One region of the Vibrio sp. M260118 genome, then DNA from elsewhere that is predicted to be linked to it. Evidence: riboswitches for the same ligand, from Rfam matches in the RefSeq annotation. Region 1 holds a riboswitch; the other holds the start of a gene.
What was found. A riboswitch is a leader RNA that binds a small molecule or an ion and turns the genes downstream of it on or off. The one in region 1 is predicted to bind thiamine pyrophosphate.
Positions count from the first base shown of each region.

Region 2: another riboswitch for thiamine pyrophosphate. It lies ahead of thiD (bifunctional hydroxymethylpyrimidine kinase/phosphomethylpyrimidine kinase); the one in region 1 lies ahead of thiC (phosphomethylpyrimidine synthase ThiC).

Region 1 covers NZ_JATABG010000255.1:57-4,776, reverse strand. Annotated here, with positions in the region: partial or broken gene QTO00_RS14265 (ThiF family adenylyltransferase) at 1-124, opposite strand, end outside; gene QTO00_RS14260 (thiamine phosphate synthase) at 111-1,526, opposite strand; gene thiC (phosphomethylpyrimidine synthase ThiC) at 1,526-3,466, opposite strand; TPP riboswitch at 3,630-3,728, opposite strand; gene crcB (fluoride efflux transporter CrcB) at 3,798-4,181, opposite strand.
Region 2 covers NZ_JATABG010000352.1:122-3,465, forward strand. Annotated here, with positions in the region: gene QTO00_RS16550 (VCBS domain-containing protein) at 175-555, shown strand; gene QTO00_RS16555 (LysR family transcriptional regulator) at 570-1,457, opposite strand; TPP riboswitch at 1,621-1,730, shown strand; gene thiD (bifunctional hydroxymethylpyrimidine kinase/phosphomethylpyrimidine kinase) at 1,836-2,666, shown strand; partial or broken gene QTO00_RS16565 (phosphatase PAP2 family protein) at 2,911-3,344, shown strand, end outside.

The sequences.
Region 1 (4,720 bases):
TTCCTAATCCACCACAACCGATGATCAGCACATGCGATTTGCTCAAACGCTCTTGCCCAATTTCAGCAATTTCAGGAAGAGCAATTTGACGTTGATAGCGAAGGAACTGCTTATCCGTGAGCATGCTCGCCTCTCTTGTTATGCACCAGTTCATTATTCTGTTCAGTAAACGTTAGCTGTCTTTCCGTCATCAGTTGTGCGAAGAACTCGATGACGGACTGAGGTGATTCTGCCAACGTAATAGCTCGTACGACGGCCAAACTAGAGACGCCTGTGTGCCAAACTTGATCAGCATTAGATTGGTCAATGCCACCAATCGCGAGCGTCGGAAAGCCAAGCACATAGTCACTAACGGCTTTGTCTATTGAAGAATGGAAAACCGACTCTGTGTTTCCATAGGGAATGCTATCAATCAGCTTTTGATACAGAGCCAAGCGCACCAAACCTTGTGGTTTCGATGGCATCTGTTTAGTGGTGGTTGGGAAAATATGCCCTAGCGCGATGTAACTAGGATGAATTTGTACGATGCGCAGTAGCTCATAATAACCATGAGTAGAAAGACCAAGACGAATGCCGGCTTTAGTTAGCTGAGCCAAATTCGATTCTTCAATGTCTTCTTGTCCTAGGTGAACGCCATAAGCGCCATGCTTGATTGCCAACTGCCAATAGTCATTGATGAACACTTGTGCTTGATACTGACGACCTAGCTCAATTGCTCGAATGATCTGTTGTTCTAAATCGGCTTGTTGTTGGTTCTTGATTCGTAGCTGAATAGTGTTGATACCTAGTGGCAGTAGACGCTCAATCCAAGCAACATCATCAACGACTGGATAGAGCCCTAGACTTTGCTTAGTTAGAGTTGGAAAGCTAACGCTCTCGCCTTGTGCAGACCAACCAACTTGAATACCTAGTCGGTTATCCTCCAGTACAGGTGTGGGGAAATCATCAAATTGGTCAGCCCACTGAGTTGATTGAACCTCGTCAATGTTGTCATTCAACAGTGTTTCACGTGAAACATTCGCTTGTAGAGTTAGCATTCCTCGAGCAAGTGTTAACGCATCTTCAATAGGAAAATCGAGTGCTGTCAGCGTTACTATCCAAGCAAGGTGATGTTCGGGATCGAACATTGCGTTGAATTTGGACTCAATGGAAAGCGCTCTCACTTCGTTGTTAATTGGGTGACGCCAGATATCAAACTGAAGCACTTTCTCCTTTTCATCGGATACCTGCGTATCAGCAATGCCAATATAAATCGCTTTCGACGGTTGCTTAGCACACGCTTCTACCGATAAAGCAGAGCGGTAATAGAGCACAAATGAACTCTCATGCTCAGAATCATAACCATCAATAAGATCTGTCGTTATGCGTGTGGTCTGTTGGTCGCGAACAAGCTGAATAGATTGAGTTGGGCTCACACCCAACCCAATGTCTTCGATGCTAAAACCCTGTTCTTTCGCCAACAACAAACATTGCTGAACTAAACCAGTCAGTTCAATCAATGATGACGGAATAAGGACTTTGCTCATTAGTCACTTACCTCGGCATGTGCTGCTGGGTGGTATAGCTCGGAACCTGACTCTCTAAATTCTTGCGATTTCTGACGCATCCCTTCAAGAGGATCATCTAGCATTTTAATCGAGATAGCTTGGTCCGCAGCAACTTGCTCAGTGTCTTTCGCGTACTCTCGCACCTCTTGCGAGATCTTCATCGAGCAGAACTTTGGTCCACACATCGAACAGAAGTGAGCAACTTTGCCGGACTCTTGAGGCAAGGTTTCATCATGGAAAGCGCGAGCAGTATCTGGGTCGAGCGACAAGTTAAATTGGTCTTCCCAACGGAACTCGAAGCGAGCTTTAGAAAGCGCATTATCACGAACTTGTGCACCAGGGTGTCCCTTCGCCAAATCAGCGGCGTGCGCAGCAAGCTTGTAAGTGATCATGCCTACTTTCACGTCTTCTTTGTTTGGTAAACCAAGATGCTCTTTAGGCGTTACGTAGCAAAGCATTGCACAACCATACCAACCAATCATGGCAGCGCCGATGCCTGAAGTAATATGGTCGTAACCGGGAGCGACGTCTGTCGTCAATGGACCAAGGGTATAGAAAGGAGCCTCATGACAGTGCTCTAACTGCTCTTCCATGTTCTCTTTGATCATATGCATTGGAACATGACCAGGACCTTCGATAATCACCTGTACGTCGTATTCCCACGCAACCTTGGTCAATTCGCCAAGAGTACGAAGCTCTGCAAATTGCGCTTCGTCGTTAGCATCGGCAACCGAACCAGGACGCAGACCATCACCCAGAGAAAGAGCCACATCATACTTAGCACAGATTTCACAGATCTCTCGGAAGTGGGTATATAAGAAGCTTTCTTGGTGATGCGCTAAACACCATTTCGCAATGATAGAACCACCACGAGAGACGATGCCAGTAACGCGTTTTGCAGTCATTGGCACATAACGAAGTAGTAAACCGGCATGGATAGTGAAGTAGTCAACGCCCTGCTCTGCTTGCTCGATCAGAGTATCGCGCATCACTTCCCAGTTAAGGTTTTCTGCAACACCATTCACTTTCTCAAGCGCTTGGTACATAGGTACGGTACCGATCGGAACCGGACTGTTACGCAGAATCCACTCGCGAGTTTCATGAATATTACGCCCAGTAGAGAGATCCATAACGGTATCTCCACCCCAGCGCGTTGCCCATACTAACTTCTCTACTTCTTCTTCAATCGAAGAAGTAACCGATGAGTTACCGATGTTGGCGTTCACTTTGACCAAAAAGTTGCGGCCAATGATCATTGGTTCGGATTCTGGGTGATTGATATTAGAAGGGATAATCGCGCGGCCTTCAGCGACTTCTTTACGCACAAACTCGGCGGTAATATCTTTTGGAAGATTCGCTCCGAAGCTTTGCCCCGGATGCTGTTGATTCAGCACTTCATCTCGGTACTTGGCACGACCCATATTTTCACGTAGGGCGATGTATTCCATTTCTGGAGTAATAATGCCTTTGCGAGCATAGTGCAGTTGAGTCACACACTGCCCACTTCTAGCACGCCTAATACGCGGTAGATTGCCGTAACGAAGATCGTCTAGCGTTTCATCTTCTAAGCGCTGTTTGGTATACACCGAGCTTACTTCATCAAGTAGTTCAGTATCAGCGCGCTCTTCAATCCACCCTTCTCTCAGCTTAGGTAAGCCGTTGTGGAGGTCTATGGTGTGTTCTGGATCTGTGTATACACCCGAGGTATCGTATACGCGTACTGGCTCATTAGGCTCAAAAATAGGCGCTTCTTTTGTGCCTCCGATGAGACTATCAGCGAGTGATATTTCACGCATTGGCACGCGAATATCGGGACGTGAGCCCTTTACGTAGACTTTTCTTGAATTCGGGTACGGTTGTACCGAGAGTGTATCAATGAACTGTTTTGCTTCCAGTCTCGCTTGCTTGCGACTCGACATAGCATTTTTCCTTGCTTTGTTATTCTTAGATAAAAAGTAACGGGATAAAAATGCTTGACGGAAAGATGCGACAAGAGGAATCGAATTGTACCTAATTAGTTTCTACTAACGGATTACGACAACATTCGATTACTTGATAGATAAACCAGATTGAACACTGGCATAGATATCTTCTCTTGTTCCCTTCGCAGATATTAATCTGATCAGGTTCAACGGATCCCGAATAAACGGTCTCAGCCATATGGCACTCCGACAAGTGATTGCAGTATATAAAAACGGCTTGGGTAAACCAAGCCGTGATAAACAATAATTAGCTAAATTTTCACCAACATTAGCTCTTAATGAGTATTTGAAACCCTATCCAAGCAGCAGAAATGCTCAAAAAGACATTCAACAACACATTCACGCCCATTTTAAAAAACGCTCCCTGCTGCATTAGAAGTACGTTATCCATTGAGAATGTAGAAAAGGTGGTCAATGCACCAAGAAAACCTAACCCGATTATTTGACGCCACGGCTCGGTAGCTAACATCTCATTTTCAAAAGCCGCAATAAGCAAACCCATAATGAAGGAACCAACCACGTTAACGGTCAGCGTACCATATGGAAATCCGCGTCCAAGTAGCGCAACACAAAGCTCAGAAACAAGATAGCGAGAGCATGCACCAAAAGCACCGCCAATTGCGATAAAACCGAGAATAGAAAGTTGACCCATAACTCCCCCTAGATAAATTTCTGGCTCTTATTGTAACGTCCAGTGACAAATAATCGACAAAAATTCATGACTCTTATATCAAACAAAGTTTTGAATTAAAAAAGTTACAGGAGTCACTTTAATTTGCTATTCAAAGAGAAAAATCAACTTGTTGAGTTTACCTAGGTCAAATATCCCTGATGGATTGAGGAGAAGAGTAGTGATTAGCACATAATAGCTCAACTCAAAGACTCGTAACAGAAAAGGAAACACACCTTCATCTGGTGCACGCAAACACACTCTCCTTACTCCTCGTTGCCGAACCAATCTTATGCTGAAAGCACTTAAGGGACGTTTTCACAGGGTCTACATCAACGGCAACGCTCATATATCAACTCGTTCCACACCAATAGGGGAAGTTATCGTACTATCAGAGTTGGGAAACTCAGACCATGCTTATCGACCTTAGCGACTTTAAACTGGGAAACCGTACATGCAAGTAATACCAATCTAAGTAAAAATATGATCTAATTAAGGCCATACAATATTAGAACTTATTC
Region 2 (3,344 bases), on a different contig from region 1:
GTTTTTGCATCTCATTTTGAGAATCGGCCAGCTTAATTTTCTACCCTGTTTGTATCTCTCTGAAAGTTCTCGATAATATTCATCTAGATGAGTATGGTGTTTTTGGCATACACATTGCCTAGATCTACTCACAGGCCACAACATGGTGAGTTTTACCGTTTTTAGGAGGGTGTTATGGCGAACTCCAATGAAGTTATAGATACAGCGATCCCTTTTGGTGCAGAGTTCCAAGGTACCAATCTGTTTTCACCGCTACTATTTGACTCTGGTAGATTGCAAATCAGTGATGAAAATCGAGTTCGCGTTCGCTTCGCCCCGAAAAGCGTTGTTGCTGACCCGGACACTCTAGGGTCACTAACGATAAATGAATCTGGACGCTGGGAATACTCGGTCTATCACATTAAAACGCAATTTCTTGCGTTAGGTGAAAGAAAGGTCGAACTGTTTTCATTGACCTCGACCAAGGGTGAATCATTGATTATGACTCTTGTACTAATTGGCTCATCAGGCGGCGCGTTGATTGATGATCTTGGGACTAAGGTGTGCTTTGTTTAGCGACTCGCCTCAACTCATCGCAACTGGGTCATCACCTCGCGTTTGATTGTTTCTAAACGCTTCGGTAACTGACGGTGTCGTTTGGTGAGAAAATAGAGGGTCTCGACGACTTCATTACTTGGTTCAAAGATAGAGACACGCTGTTTGTCAGGGAATGAGTCAAGAGCACTTTTTGGCAGAACAGTGAAACCTAAACCATTGGCGACAGGCATCAAGATCTGATTCAACTGATTGATGTATCCGCTGACGGGAATGTCATCAATGTTCATTTTTTCCAGTTCAGACTCCCCACACTGAGCAAAATAGATAGAAAGATAGGTCACCGCATCTGGGTGCTGGATCAATCCTATCTCTTTGAGATCATCTTTTGTAAGTGTTTTCGTTGCGCGCTTTTTGGGTAACATCAAGCATAATGGCTCATTGCCTAGCACTTGTGAATCAAATCGAGAGTCAGAAGGTACTTGGGTTACTATGCCGATGTCAGTCTGCCCCGAGAGAACATCCGCGACGATCTTATGATGTGGCGCGGCTTCAAGTCGAGGAATCAGTTGTTGATGTTTACATTGTAAATTAAGCAAATGAGGGTACAGAAGCAGGGCGAGTGACCCAGAGCATGATAGAGAGACGCTGCCTGAATATGGGTCTTCCATATTGAGTGAGTTCAGTAACTCCGACTCTTGACGCTCAGCCTGAAGCGCATATTGATAGACTCTCTTTCCGGCCTCTGTAACTTCAAAGCTTTTGTTATGTCGTTCAATGAGTGGGTATCCACACGCTTGTTCTAGCTTTTTGATGTGCTGACTGACTCCTGGCTGAGTCATATAGAGCTTTTCGGCAGTTTTGGTGAAATGGCCTGTATCCATCAATGTCGCGAAGGTCTTGAGCCACGTTGGGTTAATCATCTCATCTTCTCATAACAAAATATTATCCAGATTAGTTTATGAGATAAAAATAAATTTTGATAACTAAAGTTTGTTTGTGAAGTGCAATCGGGAAATTAGTCGCTAATCTTGAACTTGGTAACAAATAAGTAATGCATTTATTAGATTTTTATTGTTATTATCGCGGCAATAGTCGGGGAGCCTAACCCATTTGGAAAGGGCTGAGATCGCGAAGCGAGACCCGTTGAACCTGATTCAGTTAGCACTGACGTAGGGAACTATACGCAGCCAGTTTGCAAACTCGGTGATTGGCTGTACTCGCATTCGATGAATTAGTCTCATTTCTTGAGTTCCTTTTCGTGGTCGAGAGTTCCTTTACGTCTTGTAGTAGGAGCATTTATGCCACATTCACAAGACACTACCCCAATTGTACTCACCATTGCTGGCTCTGACAGCGGTGGCGGTGCCGGTATTCAAGCCGACATCAAAGCTATGTCAGCGACAGGCAGCTATGCTTGCTCAGTGATCACCGCCATTACTTCACAAAATACCCAAGGCGTATCTGCTATCCACCCAATTCCCCTTGAGCATATTAAAAGTCAGCTCGATGCAGTGTTTAGCGATCTCAATGTAGTTGCAGTCAAAGTTGGCATGTTGGCCGATGCTGAGATCATCAAAGTTGTTGCAGCAAAGATTCGTCAGTATCAACCTAAACACTTAGTGGTTGACCCTGTTATGGTCGCAACCAGCGGCGACCTACTTTTAGAGCAATCAGCGATTTCAACCCTTAAACAAGAGCTACTACCGCTCGCTGATCTTATTACCCCAAACCTCCCTGAAGGTGCTGCCCTGATCGGTGTTGAAGTGCCGCAAGATGAAGAGCAAATGGGCGCAATGATTGAGTCACTTCGAGCGCTTGGTGCTAAGGCGGTACTGCTTAAAGGTGGTCATCTTGAACAAGGTGAAAACAGTAATGATCTTTTCATTGAGTTAAGTAGCAGTGAACTTATCGCCGCTAAACGGGTGGCGACAAAAAATACTCATGGAACGGGCTGTACGCTCTCATCGGCGATTGCTTCTTATCTCGCGCAAGGTTATAACTTGCACAAAGCGGTGCATCTTGGAAAACAATACATCTCGCAAGCCATTGCTCATGCTGATCAGTTAGAAGTGGGCCAAGGGCACGGTCCGGTGCATCACTTTTTCTGTGGGCACACCAATGTCCGTTAAGGCGACCAAGTGCGATGGAAACCGCTTTCTGGCAGCAAGGGTTAGCGATTAATCATTGAGGTTATTAGGGTATATAAATAAGTGCGAGTGGCAAAATCACTCGTACTTATAATGGCATCAATTTTACCGTTTCAAGTGGGGATTGAGGTGTGAAATTTCATTAAATTGACATTGTATTGATAAATTCTCCACACCTACTCAACTAATATTCAGCCTCTGTTTCTTGTTGTAGTGAATTCATATCGTGAAAAACTTCATCCGCGAAAAAGGCGAAGGTATCGTGTTGCTTATCGCTTTCTTGTTTGTGATCGCGCTCATGTCGATGTTGGTTGGTTATATTGATTTGCTCTCAGAGGTTACAGATATTACCGGACGGAGTTTCGCCCTATTAACAGCGTCAGCTGGCTCAAAAGGCTTTCTCATCACCCTTTCGATACTTGTTTTAGTTATGTGGAAAATAGTAGGTACTAACTCACACCTTGTGTCGAAGCTAGCACAACTGAGTATCATTTTAGTGATTGGTTTTGCTGCAAAAGTCGGGTTAAAACATATGACTGAGAGCCCGCGTCCTTATACTGAAATACTGTCACATCAATTGCTAATCCCTCAGCCGGCACATTTTTATAATCTTGATGCTACGCAGAAAGCGGAGGTGATTAGTGAGATTTCGCAAAAAGT